2 regions of the Methylocella sp. CPCC 101449 genome follow, and region 1 is predicted to be linked to the other one. Evidence: riboswitches for the same ligand, from Rfam matches in the RefSeq annotation. Region 1 holds a riboswitch; the other holds the start of a gene.

Region 1 (7,921 bases):
TGCCCCTCTCGCGAGCGCTTTCGGATATCGGCATTGCCATTCTCCGCTCCGTCGAATTATCTATAAAATCATGACGACGGCGAAAGACGACACCCTGGCGGTGCGGATCAGCAAGATTCTGGCGGAGCGCATCATTGCCGGGGCCATCGCGCCGGGCGTGCGGCTGGGGCAGGATCATATCGCCGAGGAATTCGGCGCCAGCCATGTGCCGGTGCGCGAGGCGTTTCGCCGGCTTGAGGCGCAGGGACTGGTGGTCAGCGAGCCGCGCCGGGGCGTGCGGGTGGCGGGTTTTACCGTCGAGGAGGTGCGGGAGGTCGCGGAAATGCGCGCCGCGCTCGAAGTGCTGGCCTTGCGCCAGGCAGCGCCGCATCTGACGAAAGCCCTTTTGGATCAGGCGGAAGAGGCGACCCGGGCGGGCGATAAGGCGACCGACGTGCAGGCATGGGAGCTGGCCAACCGGCATTTCCATCGCCTCATCCTCACCCCCTGCGCCATGCCGCGCCTGCTCAAGGCGATCGACGATCTGCACACGGCCAGCGCGCGCTTTTTGTTTTCGGGTTGGCGGGCCGAATGGGAGGCGCCGACCGATCGGGATCATCGGGCGATTCTCACCGCTCTGCGTGCCGGCCAGGTGGAAACGGCGGCGCAGGTGCTCGCCCGGCATGTCCAGGCCATCGGGCAAAAGCCCTGGCAAACCAGCCGGTTGAAGCCCGCCGCGCGGGGCTGATCCGGCCTTTTGCGGCCAAGCTCTTGCAATTCGCGCCCGTCTATGGACTCTTTTAGCGATAGAGTTCAAAAATTATCTATAATTTTGTGGCGAGCGAGCTGACATGCCAAATGCAAGTACGGGAGCGGTCGAAAGCCGCTCCTTCTGGTCTCTTCCTTTCCTCATCGTCGCTGGAGCCGCCGGCCTGACACTCGCCGCCAAGGTGCAGATTCCGTTCTGGCCGGTGCCGATGACCCTGCACACCCTGGCGGTGATGGGCTTTGCCGTCGCTTTCGGGCCGCGCCGCGCCGTGGCGATCTTTCTTGCCTATCTGGCGGCCGGTGCTGCTGGCCTGCCGGTGTTTTCCGGTTCGCCGGAGCGCGGCATCGGCCTGGCTTACCTGGCCGGCCCGACAGGCGGTTATCTCGCCGGCTATCTTCTGGCCTCCGGTGTGGTCGGCTGGCTTGCGGCGGGCAAAGGTCTGCTTGGCCGCTTCACCGCCATGCTCGTCGGTCTGGCTCTGATCTATGGGCTCGGCGTCGCGTGGCTCGCGCTCTACGTGCCGGCGGGGCAACTTCTCGCAGTCGGCGTCGCGCCGTTCCTGTTCGGCGATCTCGTGAAGATCGCTCTGGTGGCCGTTGGCGCTTCGACCCTGCCGGCTCTGGTCGCGCATCTGCGGAGCTTGCGCTCATGAACAGTGCCGACGGAACGATCCGCCACGATTGGACGATCGACGATATCGTCGTGCTGCATGATCTGCCGCTGCTCGAACTGGTGGGCCGCGCCAATGCGGTGCATCGTCAGCATCACGATCCCAACAAAGTGCAGCGCGCCAGCCTGCTGTCGATCAAGACCGGCGGCTGTCCGGAAGATTGCGGCTATTGTTCTCAATCGGCGCATCACCGCGAGGTGAAGCTGACGCGTGAAAAGCTGATGAATCCGCAACAAGTGCTGGCGCTCGCGGCGACGGCGAAAGCGGCCGGCGCGGAGCGTTTCTGCATGGGCGCGGCCTGGCGCAAGGTGCGCGACGGCCAGGAGTTCGACGCGGTCATCGACATGGTGAAAGGCGTGCGTGCGCTCGGCATGGAAGCCTGCGTGACGCTGGGCATGCTGCAGCCGCATCAGGCCGAGCGCCTCGCCGAGGCAGGCCTTACCGCCTATAATCACAACCTCGACACGAGCCCGGAGTTTTACGGAAAGATCGTGTCGACACGCACCTATCAGGATCGGCTCGATACGCTTGCCACGGTGCGCTCCTGCGGCATCGATCTGTGCTGCGGCGGTATTATCGGCATGGGCGAGACGATCCGCGATCGCGCGTCGATGTTGCAGGTTCTGGCGCAGATGAATCCGCATCCCGAAAGCGTGCCGATCAATGCGCTCGTCGCGGTCGCGGGAACGCCGCTCGCCCATCGTTCGCGGATCGATCCGCTGGAACTGGTGCGCATGGTGGCGACGGCGCGGATCGTCATGCCGCAATCGACGGTGCGGTTGTCGGCGGGTCGTTCATATCTCAACCGTGAAGCGCAGATTCTCTGCCTGATCGCCGGCGCCAATTCGCTGTTTTACGGCGACACTTTGTTGACGACACCTAATGCCGATCTGGGCGAAGACGCCGATCTGTTCGCGGCCATCGGTGAACGGGAAAGTATTCTCGCGTCTTGACATCGCTATGGGCGTGGTTTCACACTGCGTCCATTCCAGGGAGATCCCCGGCAAGGGGCTGAGAAACCGCTGGCACGCCGGATCATCCGGATGAACGCGCGGAAATCCTTAGAACCTGATCCGGTTCATACCGGCGGAGGGATTGGATTTCGCGCGCAAGCCACACCGATCATCTCCGCCGGCACACCGGCCGAGGAGATGCGATGCGTGGTCCACCCCCCACTGCTTTTCGACGCGTCCGTTCGGACGCGCAGCCTGCCGCGCCTGAACCGCCGTCTTCGTGCGATGTGGCGATCATCGGCGGTGGCTTGATCGGTTTGTCGATCGGCTGGCGTCTGGCACGACGCGGCCTTGACGTCGCGTTGTTCGAGCGCGGCACCGTTGGTCAAGGCGCGAGCCTCGCGGCCACGGGCATGCTGGCGGCGGCGGCCGAACTCGAGCCCGGCGGCGAAACACATCTGGCTCTGGCATTGGAAAGCCAGCGGCTGTGGCCGCTCTTCGCGCGCGAGCTTGAAGGTGACGGCGGCGGCAGCGTCGATTATCGCGCCGATGGCGTGCTTCTGGTGGCGCTCGGCCGCGAAGAGGTCGATCGTCTGCGCATGCGCTACGATCTGCAGCAGCGCTGCGGTCTTGCCACGCAATGGCTCAACGCCGCGCAATGCCGCGCGCTCGAACCCGGTCTCAAACCCGCCGTCATTGCCGGCATTTTCTGTCCCGCCGATCATCAGGTCGATCCGCCGCGTGTGATGGCGGCGTTGCGCCAAGCCTTCCTGGCGCAAGGCGGCACGCTCGCTGAACAATGCGAGGCGCAGCCGGAGATGGCGGGTGGTCGCGTGACGGGCGTCACCACGCGCCATGGTCCGTGTGCGGCGCGGATTGTCGTGCTGGCTGAGGGGGCCTGGACGCAACATGCTGGCCTCGACATTCCCGTGCGCCCGCTGAAAGGGCAATCGCTGGCTCTGCGTCCGATGGCGCCAGCTCTGTCGCGCATGGTCTGGACCGAACAGATTCATCTCGCGCCGAAAAGCGACGGCACGCTGATCGTCGGCGCAACGATGGAGGAATGCGGTTTCGACGACACTGTCACGGCCGGGGGTCTCTACGCGCTGCTCGAAGCGGCGCGGCGCGCTCTGCCAGGGGTCGAGGACATGCCGCTTGAGGCAGTATGGTCAGGCTTCCGCCCGACCTCGATCGACGATGCGCCGATTCTTGGCGAGACCGGCGTCGCCGGCCTGCTTGTCGCCACCGGGCATCATCGCAACGGCTATCTGCTGGCGCCAGTCACGGCAGCGGCGATCGAGCAATGCGTCGTCGATGGCCTCATTTCAGGGCCAGCGGCCGAATTCGGCGCGGCCCGCTTCACCGAACTGATGGGAGCACACGCATGAAATTGATCGTCAATGGGCAGGAGCGTGACAGCGCCGCCGCGACGCTCGATGCACTCTGGCGCGAAGAGACCGCCGAACTCGATCTGCCTAATACGAAGGGTTTTGCCATCGCGCTGAATGGTAAGGTCGTGCGTCAGCCCGATTGGGCCAAGACGTCTTTATCCGACGATGACCGCGTGGAAATCATCCGCGCCTTTGCCGGAGGTTGATATGACGGATGCTCTCACCATAGCCGGCGTCACCCTGTCGTCGCGGCTGTTCATCGGCACGGCGGGCTATCCCAACCAGCGCATCATGGTCGATGCCATCGCAGCGAGCGGTGCCGATCTCGTCACGCTGTCGGTGCGCCGTATCTCTCTGCAAGGTCACGGATCGGATACGGTGCGTCTGCTCGCCGGCCGTCGCTTTCTGCCCAATACCGCGGGTTGCGAGACGGCGCGTGATGCCATCCTCACCGCGCAATTGGCGCGCGAAGCCTTGGGCACCGATTGGATCAAGGTTGAGGTCATCGGCGATCGCGAGACGCTTTATCCCGATGTCGGCGAATTGCTGGCAGCGACGCGTGAGTTGGTGGATGACGGCTTCGTCGTGCTGCCCTATTGCAATGACGATCCGGTGGTGTGCGCGCGTCTCGCCGATCTCGGCGCTGCGGCGGTCATGCCGATGGGCTCATTGATCGGCTCTGGCATGGGCGTTGCCAATCCCGGCAATCTCGAATTGATCTGCGCCCGTTCGCCCGTGCCGGTGATCGTCGATGCCGGCATTGGCACGGCCTCCGATGCCGTCATCGCCATGGAATGCGGCGCGAGCGGCGTTTTGCTCAACACGGCGGTGGCCAAGGCCGACGATCCCGTGCGTATGGCCCATGCCATGCGGTACGCGGTGAAGGCGGGCTGGAACGCGCGCCAGGCCGGCCGCATCGCGCGCCGGGGCCGGGCCGAACCGTCGAGCCCGCAGCTCGGGCTGGTCGGCTCGTGAGCCTGCCGGACCGGCTGCTTGTTGTCACCGACCGGCATCAGGCGCCGCGCGATCTCATCGACGTGGTCGATGCGGCGCTTGCCGGCGGCGCGCGCTGGATCTGGTTTCGCGATCGCGATCTGGCGGCCGGCGAACGTCGGGACATTGCACGGCGTCTGCGCGATTTGACGAGAACATATGGCGCGGTGCTGACGATTGGCGGTGATGCCGGGCTGGCGGTCGAGGTGGGCACGCCAGCGGTTCATCTGTCGTCGATAGACGATATAGGTGCGGCGCGCGCGTTGCTCGGCGCCGATGCGCTGATCGGCATCTCCGCTCACAATGAAACCGAGGTGCAAGCGGCGAAAGCGGCCGGTGCTGATTATGCGACCCTGAGCCCGATCTTCCTCACCGCCAGCAAGCCCGGCTATGGCCCGGCTTTGGGCACGGCGACATTGCAGCGCGTCCGTGCCATCGGCTTGCCGGTGATCGCGCTCGGCGGGATCACCGGCGATCGGGTGCCGGCTTGTCTGGCCGCCGGCGCTGCTGGCGTTGCGGTGATGGGCGATGTGATGCGCGCGGAAGATCCGGAAGCGGTCGTGCTTCGCTTCCGCGCGGCGCTCGATCGTCCCCTTACTGCATCTTGATGTCGCCATCCTTGATGATGGTGCGGTATTTGTTGTTCTCGTTCGTCAGGAAGCTCGTCAGATCGTCGCCGACGAGCTTGCGGACGGCGATGGCCTGATCGGCGAGCTTCTTCTTCAGCTCCGGATCGTCGAGAACTTTCAGGGTGCCGGCGCGCAGCTTGTCGGTGACGGCGGCGGGCATGTTGGCGGGGCCGAAGAAGCCGATCCACAGTTCCAGGTCGAAGCCGGCAAGGCCCGGCGTATCGGAGAGCGGCGGCACTTGCGGCGCGAATTCGGTGCGGCTGGGCGAGGTGACGGCGAAGGCCTTGGCCTGACCGGCCTGGATGAAAGGCAAGGCCGAGGCGAGGGAGGCCACGCCGAGATCGATATGGCCGGCGATCACGTCGGTGATCACGGGGGCGGCGCCGCGATAGGCGACATGCGAGATTTTCGTTTGCGTGCGGAATTTGATCGCTTCGCCGGCGAGATGCATGAAGGTGCCAGCGCCCGCACTGCCATAGGAGAGCGTGTCCGGCTTGGCGCGCGCCAGCGCCAGCACGTCGGCGAGCGATGTGGCGGCAAGGCCCGGCTTGCCGAGGACCACCATTGGCCCGGTACCGATCATGCTGATGGCGGTGAGGTCCTTCAGCCCGTCATAGGGTGTCGGTTGCAAGAGCTGGCGGATCAGCACTTCCGAGCCGGAGCCGATCAGCAGCGTATAGCCATCGGGCTTGGCGGTGGCGACGCGATGGGCGCCGACGCCACCGCCGGCGCCGCCGACATTCTCGATCACCAAGGGCTGGCCGATCTGCCGCTCGAGCCGCTCGGCGAACAGCCGGCCGACGATGTCGGAGGAGCCGCCGGCCGCATAGGGCACGATCAAGGTGATGGGCCGATCGGGATATTCGGCGGCGGCGGGCGGCGCGAAAACGCAGGCCGTGGCGACGGCTGTCGCGATCCATGTGGTCCAAAAACGCATGCGACCCTCCCGGTCTTAGTCTGTGCCTGCGACGGCAGGCTTTCCCTCAAGATGTCCGCCCTCAAACTGTGCGGGCCAGCCAGTCGCGCAGCAGCCTGTTGACGTTCTGCGGCGCGGTCAGGTTGACCATGTGGCGGTGGTTTTCGATGATTTCGCCGATGCCGGCCGGCGCGGCTGCGGCCATGTCCCGCGCCATGGCGGGTGTCGAATTGGGGTCGCCTTCGCCTGTGAGAAACAGGGCGGGGCCGGCGACGGTCGGCCAAGCGTCGGCAAAAGCCAGATCGCCGCGCGCGAAAGCGCCATAGGCGGTGGCATAGCCTTTCGGGTCGAGCTGACGCAGCAAGGTTTTGGTCAGTCGATAGGCTTCGCTTGCCTGGCAGCTTGCGTCGAACCAGCGCTGCAAGGGGCCGTCGTAATCGATCTCGCCGGCGCGGATGGCGTCGGCACGGGCGATAACGGCGGCACGCGCCTGATCGTCGCGGCGATAGACGCCGTTGAGCAGCGCCACACGCTTGATGCGTTGGCCGAAGGTGGCGGCCATGCCGCCGGCAATCATCGCGCCCATGGAGTGACCGGCGAGATTGACCTCCGCCAGACCAAGATCATCGAGCGCCGTGCCGCACCAGGCGACGAAGGCTTCGAGCGGCGCGTCGTCATCGACGAGGCGTTCGCTCTCGCCGTGACCGGGCATGTCGATGGCGATGACGCGATGGTCGGTGCTGAGTGCCGAGATCTGCGGCAGCCAGGCTTCGAGCCGCAGGCCGACGCCATGGATCAGAACCAGCGGATCGCCGCTGCCGACATCGACATAAGCCGCGCCACCGCGCGTTTTAGACCGCGGCGGGATTGGCAACGTCATGGCCGAGTTCTTTGAGGTCTTCGTAGCGATTACCGATGCGGTGATGCGGCCGGCCGCCGACGGAAGCGCCCAGCGCGATGACGATTTCATTGGCCGCCGGGGCATCGGGAATGGCGGTCTGGATCGTCAGATAGTGGGAGCGGCGGCCTTCGTCGTTCTTGTCCATGAGCGGGATCATGAGCGGGGCATTGGCCGGGCCGCGCGTATTGGTGAAGGCGAGATAGGATTTGGCGCCGACGGCCTGGCGATAGTGATTGCCGAAGCGCAGTGTGTGGATGAGAGCGGAGCCGTGTTCGACCTCGCCGTCGAGGCCGACGACCGCGGCCTTGCCATAGCCTTCCACCGCTTCGCCGGAACCGACGGCATCGAGGATCATGCCGGTCAGGAGCTGGCCCAGCACCGGCGCGATCTCATGGATTTCGGGTTTGAGATTTTCGACGAAGCCGCGGCCGGCCCAGGGATTGGTGAGGACCGCCATGGCCGCGAACAGTTTCAGCGGTTGCGCGGCGGCCTTCTGGCCTTCGATGAAGGTCGTCTCGACCTGCAGCAGTGTTTTACGGAGAGCTAAAGCCACGGGCCTCTTCCTGTGCCATTCAATACTACTATATTATGGCATACCAAAATGGCGGGCGTCAATCGGCTGGGTTTGGGGAGGTTTGGTTAAACCTCGGTGTCATCCCGGGCGCCCAGCGGGCGACCCGGGATCCAGGGGCGTGTGGTAGGGGCTTCGGTCGGACGCCC
Region 2 (7,921 bases), on a different contig from region 1:
GACGGCCGCGGCCTTCTCCCGCGCTTCTTTGATGAAGTCGGCCGGGAAGGGCGTGATTTTCGTGCCGAGCTTGGCGAGTTCGATGATCGCGCCGGCGTTCATCTGTTCGGCTTCGGCAAGGCCGGCTGAATGTTCGGCCGAGCAGGCGGTTTCGATGATGCGTTGTAGATCGGCCGGCAGCTTGGCGAAGGCGGCGAGGGAGATCAGCGCTTCGCCCGCGCCATTCGGCTTGTTGAAGCCTGGCATGTAGTAAAAGGGCGCGATGCGGTAGAGGCCGAGGGGCAGATCGTTGGCGGGCGAGAGAATCTCCACCGCGTCGATGGAACCCTTTTCCAGGGCCGTATAAATGTCACCGGGCGGGATATTCTGCGGGGTCGCGCCCATGGCGGCGTAAACGTCGCCTCCCATGCCGGAGACGCGGATGCGCATGCCGGAGACATCGCGGCTGCTTTCGATCGGTTTGCGGAACCAGCCACCCATCGATGGCCCCGTATTGCCGGCCAGCAGACCCCGCACGCCACGCGGCCGGTAGAGTTCGTCCCAAAGCTGCTGGCCGCCGCGATGTTCGATCCAGGTTTGATGGGCGAGCGGCCCCAGACCGAACGGGGCGGTGGTGAAGAAGGCGGCGCCGGGCAACGTGCCATCCCAGAAGAACGAAGCGGTATGGCCCATTTCGACGGCGCCGGAAGCAACACCATCGAAAACGCCGAAGGCGGGAACGACGGCGCCGGCTGGAAAGACATCGACGCGCAGCCGGCCGCCGCTCATGGTCGTGATGCGCTCAGCCAATCGATCGGCGGAAACGCCGGGACCGGGCAGGCCCTTGGTCCAGGAGGTGGCCATGCGCCAGACAATCGGCGTTTGGGCACGGGCAACGGCTGGTGCCGCCAGCGGCAGGACAGCGGTGCCGGCCAAGATACGCCGTCGTGTCGGGTTCATCCGTGCATTCTCCCTTCCGCCTGATGAGTGTCAGGCGGGTCAATCTTGATCTTGATGTCGTGCATGCCCGTTCGGAGCCGGGCATGCAATCGTTTTATAGCGAGCTTTATTGCTTGACGTAGAGCTTGCCGCCGCCCTCAAGGAATTCGCGGCTTTTTTCGGCCATCCCTTCTAGGGCTGCTTTCTCATTGTCGAGCATGGCCGCCGCTTCCACTCGCAGATCCTGCGTGATTTTCATCGAGCAGAATTTCGGTCCGCACATCGAGCAGAAGTGCGCCGTCTTATGGGCGTCCTTCGGCAAGGTTTCGTCGTGATAGGCGCGCGCGGTATCGGGGTCGAGACCGATGTTGAACTGGTCTTCCCAGCGGAATTCGAAGCGCGCCTTGCTCATCGCATCGTCGCGGATCTGCGCCGCCGGATGGCCTTTGGCGAGATCGGCCGCATGGGCGGCGATACGATAGGTGATCACGCCGGTTTTTACGTCGTCGCGATCGGGCAGGCCGAGATGTTCCTTCGGCGTGACGTAGCAGAGCATGGCCGTGCCGAACCAGCCGATCATCGCCGCGCCGATGCCGGAGGTGATGTGATCGTAGCCCGGTGCAATGTCTGTCGTCAGCGGTCCAAGCGTGTAGAAGGGCGCTTCGTGGCACTCCTTGAGCTGCTTCTCCATGTTGATCTTGATCTTATGCATCGGCACATGGCCGGGGCCCTCGATCATCACCTGACAGCCCTTTTCCCAGGCGATCTTGGTGAGTTCGCCCAGGGTTTCCAACTCGCCGAATTGGGCGGCATCGTTGGCATCGGCGATGGAACCAGGGCGCAGGCCATCGCCCAGCGAGAACGACACGTCGTATTTGCGCATGATGTCGCAAATGTCGCCGAAGTGCTCGTAGAGGAAGCTCTCGCGGTGGCCCGCGAGACACCAGCGCGCCATGATCGAGCCACCACGCGAGACGATGCCGGTGACGCGGCGGGCGGTCAGCGGCACATACTTGAGACGCACGCCGGCGTGGATCGTGAAGTAATCGACACCTTGTTCGGCCTGTTCTATCAGAGTGTCCTTGAACACTTCCCAATCAAGCTTCAGCGGGTCTCCGCCGACCTTTTCCAGCGCTTGGTAGATCGGCACCGTACCGATCGGCACCGGAGAATTGCGGATGATCCAATCGCGGATGTTGTGGATGTTGCGGCCGGTGGAGAGGTCCATCACCGTGTCGGCGCCCCAACGGATCGACCACACCATTTTCTCGACTTCTTCCGCCACCGAAGAGGTGACGGCGGAATTGCCGATGTTGGAATTGACCTTTACCAGGAAGTTGCGGCCGATGATCATCGGCTCGAGTTCCTGATGGTTGATATTGGCGGGAATGATGGCGCGGCCGCGGGCGATTTCTTCGCGGACGAATTCCGGCGTCACGAAGGCTGGAATGGCGGCGCCGAAGCTCTCGCCGTCGGCAAGCTTCTCCTGCGCGCCGGCCAGCATTTTCTCGCGGCCGAGATTCTCACGATGCGCCACATAGACCATTTCCTCGGTGATGATGCCGGCGCGCGCGAATTCATATTGTGTGACGTATTTGGCGCCTTCGCCGGAAAGCGGCTGGGTGTTGGCGGGGCAGGCCGGCACCAGCTTGTCGCCACTCACGCCGCCGTTGTCGACGTCCAGAACCGCGCGGCCTTGATAGGCCGAGAAGCCGCGGCGCTCGACCCACGGTTGGCGGATTTTCTTCAAGCCTTTCGACAGGTCGATGCCGGGATCGACTTCGGTATAGGGGCCGGACGCATCATAGACGCGCAGGGCAGGTTCGTTCGGATCCGTGAGAGTGATTTCGCGGAACGGCACATGCACGTCGGGATGGCCCTGGGGCGTGTGATAGACCTTGCGCGAGCCAGTCAGGGAGCCGGTGGTGACGGTTTCGGGAATGAGCGAACTGGGTTTGGGCTGGATATTCATGCGGCGTCTCCGTGACGCCAGACCACAAGCGTCTATCGTTCTCGACGAACCCGGAGGAAAGAATAGGCCACGCCCGCAAATAGGCTTTGCCTGCTCGCCGTCCCTCCGCTGGTGCAAACCAGATCAGGTTCTAAGGGTGTGATCTCAGCTGCCGGACAATCCGGCAGCACCCCTGGCTGTCCGAAAGCTAGCGCGAAAGGGAAGGAACGGCAAGTTTGCTTTGAACCGTTCGAAAAAAGGCAAAAGCCTTGGTTCGCATGTGATCGACCGGATGCCGATGGAACTGCGGTGGTCGGGCGATGGCGGGATTGTGATTTCCAGCCGATTGCGCCGTTTTGATCGCAGTGTTTCCATGCCCGCAACGACGGGCTGTGGCGCGCGGGAAATCCAAAGGTTCATCCCATGAAGAGTATCTTGTTTTCGGGCGTAGCGTTGTTTTTGACGGCTGCTTCAGCCGTGGCGCAGGCGCCCGGCACCTATAACGCGGTGGGTACGATCGAGCGGCTTGATTCGGCTTCGGTTGTCGTGAAGACCGACGCCAATACGGAGACTTTTGCGCTCGCGCCCAGTCTCGTCGTGTTGCAAAACAAAGTCGCGACATTGAACGACATCAAGCCGAACGATTTTGTCGCCTCGGCCGCTGTCGTGAAGGACGATGGCAAACTGCACTCGACCGAACTGCGCATCTTCCCGGAAGCCTTGCGTGGGCTTGGCGAGGGACAACGGCCGATGAGCGGCGCATCCGCCGGACAGACGATGACCAACGCCACTGTCACCGGTACGGTTCTCGCCAACGGCAGCAATACGATGAAGGTGCGCTTTCCCGGTGGAGAGTCCGAACTGGTGCTTGATCCCGGTGTGCCGGTGACGCGGATCGATCAGGTCGAGCGATCGATGTTGAAACCCGGTCTCAAAGTCCGCGTGCAGGCCGTGCGCAATGGCGAGGGCATGGTCGCAAACCGCGTGACCGTGATGTCGGATTAAGGTTTCAGGCGTCCGTAGGGCGGCGCCGGGATGTTGAGGTGCGCCTGTCGCAAAGCTGTCGACCAGCGATCGCGCAAATCATGGAAGTAGGGATCCGTGTTGTCGATGCGACCGTCGAGTGCCAGTTCGATCGCGTCACGCTTCAACACAGCCATGTCGATGGGTAGGCCGACGCTGAGATTAGAGCGCATGGTCGAATCCATCGAAATGAGGCTGAGCTTGAGAGCGTCGCTGACATTGGTGTCGTAGCTGACGGCGCGATCGAGCACCGGCTTGCCGTATTTCAACTCACCGATTTGCAAGAAGGGTGTGTCGGCGGTCGCCTCGATGAAATTGCCGGCGGAATAGATCATGAAGAGCCGCAGGCGGCGGCCTTTCATCTGACCGCCGAACAGGAACGTGGTGCTCGACGAGACATTTTCCTGCTCGAGCATTTCGCCGTTCACCGCGCGTACCCGGCGGACGGCTCGGCCGATCAACTCGGCGGCCGCGAACATGCTGGTGCAATCGAGCAACCGCTCGATCTCTTTGGTTTCCGGATTCTCCATGCCCTCGGTGATGTAGTTCACCACCGTCTGGGTCAGCGACAGGTTGCCGGCGGTGGACAGCAGCATCACCTTTTCGCCGGGCTTCTGGAAAATATGCAGCTTGCGGAAGGTCGAAATGTTGTCGATGCCCGCGTTGGTGCGGGTATCGGCAATCATCACGAGACCTTCGCGCACGAGCACGCCGCAGCAATAGGTCATGGGCGAAACCTCCGGTCCGCGAACGCGCCTGTAATTACTGGTTTTGGCTATCGACGACGTTGATGCGTACGTCAAGAGCCTCGCCGTCGCCGCCAGTCTGGGCACCACGCACCGGGGCGGCGCCCAGATGATCCAGGGCGCAGGCGACACGCACATGACTCTCTTCCGGGCATTTGCCCAGGGCTGGATCAAAACCGATCCAGCCATAGTCCGGAATATAGGCTTCGGCCCAGGCATGGGCAGCGTGCCGAACGCTGCTGTCCTCGGGCAAAGCGATATGGCCGCTGACGAAGCGCGCGGGCACATTCATCTCCCGGGCGCAGGCGATGAAGATGTGGGCGAAATCGGCGGCTACGGCCGCGCCGGCGGCATAGGCGCGGGCGGCGGTGGTGACGCCGTGGGTCGGGTCAGTGTCGAAATCGAGCTTTTCGTGCAGAGTGTCGAGGAGGGTGTGCAGGCGTGCGTGATCGCTGTCCCCCTCCATGGAGGCGGCCAGAGCCTTCAGGCGTTCGTCGGCGATGGCAAGGGGCGATTGGCGCAAATAAAGTTCGGGCGGAAAGCGTTCAACCGCATTGCGGACGAAACCGGACGTGTCGAAGGTCTCCACCTCGCCCTCGGCGCTGACGATGAGCTGAGGGATGGGGCCCATGGCCGTAAAGGTGTGAACGAGGTTGCCGAAGCCATCCTCGGACGATTTCAGGACGCAATTGGCATCGATATCGAGCCGCCAGTCGATGACGTGCTGTCCCTCATGATTGCGCGGCGTCATCCGCAGCACTTGAATCACCGAACGTGGCGGCGTCGCATAGGTGTAGACGGTTTCGTATTGGATGCGGATGCGCATGGCGGCTCAATGATGGAGATATTGTTCGGCGATCAAGGCACCGAGACGGTTGTTGTCTTCGATGAATTTGGTGACGAACTCATGCAGGCCTTGCTGGAAGATGCTTTCCATCGAAGCGCTGTCGATACGGCGCAGGATGTTGCGTGCATGGCGCTGGGCAATACCCTGCTTGCCGTAAGCCTTGCCGAGACTGTCGAGGAAGCGGGTCAGGCCGTCATAGCAATAGGCGAGCGAGCGCGGCATTTCCTTGCGCAGGATAAGAAGGTCGGCGATGAGCCAGGGTTTGACGCTCTCGCGATAGACCCAGTGATAGGCGGTCTGGGCCGAGACGGCACGCAGGATCGCCGTCCACTGGAAATAGTCGAGGGAGCCACCGACTTCCTCGGTCTTCGGTAGGAGGACGTTATATTTCACGTCCATCAACCGCGCGGTATTGTCGGCACGCTCGCAATAGAGGCCGATGCGATTGAACCAATAAGCGTCGTTGCGCAGCATGGTGCGGTAGGAAGAGCCGTCGAAATCGAGCGAAACGGCTTTGACGAATTCGAGGAACGGCTGAATGCTGTCGGCGCCCGAATATTCGCCGCCACGCCGCTTTTCCTCCATGGCTTTGAGTTCGAGCCAGCCGGCATTGATCGATTGCCACATTTCCGCGGTCAGCGCCGTGCGGATGGTCCGCGCATTGATGCGGGCCTGTTCGAGACAACGGCGGATCGATGACGGATTGGCTTCGTCGAAGGTCAGAAAGAAAACGACGTTACTTTCCGTCACTTCCGAGAAACTGGCCTTGAAGCTGTTCAGAGCGCCAACGGCCGCGAGCGCGCTTTCCCATTCGCTTCCCGAGCGGCGATAGTTCCGTGGCAAAGCAGCGAGACGCGCTGTCACCTCGATGATGCGGGCGGTGAAATCGGCGCGTTCGATATAGCGCGCGAGCCAATAGAGATTTTCTGCGGTGCGGGCGAGCAAAGGATCAAGCTCCCTGGCTCGGGTTTGCGTCTTCGATGATCCAGGTATCCTTGGTGCCACCGCCCTGGCTCGAGTTGACGACGAGCGAACCGGCGCGCATCGCCACGCGGGTCAAACCGCCCGGCACCACGTGTACGCCATTGGCGCCCGTGAGCACGAAAGGCCTGAGGTCGACGTGACGCGGCGCGATGGAATCGTCGACGAAAGCCGGGCAGGTGGAGAGCGCCAGGGTCGGCTGGGCGATGTAGTTGGCGGGATCGGCATCGAGCCGTTTGGCGAATTCGTCGATGTCGGCTCGGGTGGCGTGCGGGCCGACCAGCATGCCGTAACCGCCGGAGCCGTTGACCTCCTTGACGACCAGTTCGTCGAGATGCTCGCGCACATATTTATAGGCGTCGGGCTCTCGGCAGCGCCACGTCTGCACGTTGCCGAGCTTCGCCTCCTGTCCCGTATAAAATTTCACGATCTCGGGCATGTAGGAATAGATCGCCTTGTCGTCGGCAACGCCGGTGCCGACCGCATTGGTGATAGTCACGTTGCCGGCGTAGTAGGCGTTCATCAGTCCGGGCACGCCGAGCGCCGAATCCGGATTGAACGAAAGCGGATCGATCCAGTCGTCGTCGACCCGTCGATAGATGACGTCGACACGTTTCGGTCCTTCGGTCGTCTTCATATAGACGACCTCTTCGCGCACCGAGAGATCGTGGCCTTCGACCAGTTCGATACCGAGGCGGTCGGCCAGGAAGGAATGCTCGTAATAGGCGGAATTGTACTGGCCTGGTGTCAGTAGAACCACTGTCGGTTCGCCGCGGGCGGAGGAGGGGGTGACGGAGCGAAGTGCCGCGAGCAGAGCGTCGGCATAATTGTCGACGGGGGCGATGCGATAGGCGGAAAAGAGATCCGGCATCAATCGCATCATCACTTCGCGGTTCTCCAGCATATAGGAGACGCCGGAGGGCGTTCGAGCATTGTCTTCCAGCACGAAGAATTCGCCTTCGCCGGTGCGCACCAGATCGATACCGGCGATGTGCACCCAGACGTTGTGCGGCACACGCCGTCCCGCCATTTCCGGACGGAAGTAGGCGTTGCGATAGATGATGTCGGGGGGCAGAACGCCAGCTTTCAGAATTTCGCGGGCGCCATAAATGTCGGACAGGAACATATTGAGCGCGTTGACGCGCTGGACGAGGCCAATCTCAAGGGCCGACCATTCCGATTGGCTGACGATGCGCGGAATGATGTCGAAGGGGATGAGGCGCTCGGTGTCGTCATTGCCGCCGTAAACGGCGAAGGTGATGCCGATGCGGCGGAACATCAATTCGGCCTGGGCGCGGCGGGTCGCCAAAATGTCGGAAGGGGTTTTCTTCAGCCAGTCGGCGACGCCTGCGTAAAGCGCGCGAGTCGTCTCGCCATATCCATTCATCTCGTCAAAAAATCTGGTCTTGCTCATGCGCGCTGGAGACCCCCGTGGCCGGTTGGTTCGGCCGGAGC

The links. A riboswitch is a leader RNA that binds a small molecule or an ion and turns the genes downstream of it on or off. The one in region 1 is predicted to bind thiamine pyrophosphate.
Region 2: it holds a riboswitch for thiamine pyrophosphate, as region 1 does, so the genes downstream of both, thiC (phosphomethylpyrimidine synthase ThiC) here and thiO (glycine oxidase ThiO) in region 1, are expected to answer to the same signal.

The regions. Positions count from the first base shown of each region.
Region 1 is NZ_JAPDHU010000001.1:1,577,646-1,585,566, forward strand. It holds gene OIM99_RS07245 (GntR family transcriptional regulator) at 71-727, shown strand; gene OIM99_RS07250 (biotin transporter BioY) at 831-1,400, shown strand; gene bioB (biotin synthase BioB) at 1,397-2,371, shown strand; TPP riboswitch at 2,400-2,531, shown strand; gene thiO (glycine oxidase ThiO) at 2,575-3,759, shown strand; gene thiS (sulfur carrier protein ThiS) at 3,756-3,968, shown strand; gene OIM99_RS07270 (thiazole synthase) at 3,928-4,737, shown strand; gene OIM99_RS07275 (thiamine phosphate synthase) at 4,734-5,363, shown strand; gene OIM99_RS07280 (tripartite tricarboxylate transporter substrate binding protein) at 5,350-6,321, opposite strand; gene OIM99_RS07285 (alpha/beta hydrolase) at 6,383-7,180, opposite strand; gene OIM99_RS07290 (amino acid synthesis family protein) at 7,152-7,754, opposite strand.
Region 2 is NZ_JAPDHU010000002.1:1,786,554-1,794,474, reverse strand. It holds gene OIM99_RS19505 (TRAP transporter substrate-binding protein) at 1-939, opposite strand, end outside; gene thiC (phosphomethylpyrimidine synthase ThiC) at 1,046-2,890, opposite strand; TPP riboswitch at 2,973-3,074, opposite strand; gene OIM99_RS19495 (hypothetical protein) at 3,293-3,874, shown strand; gene OIM99_RS19490 (peptidase) at 3,871-4,620, opposite strand; gene OIM99_RS19485 (transglutaminase family protein) at 4,655-5,464, opposite strand; gene OIM99_RS19480 (alpha-E domain-containing protein) at 5,471-6,430, opposite strand; gene OIM99_RS19475 (circularly permuted type 2 ATP-grasp protein) at 6,435-7,880, opposite strand.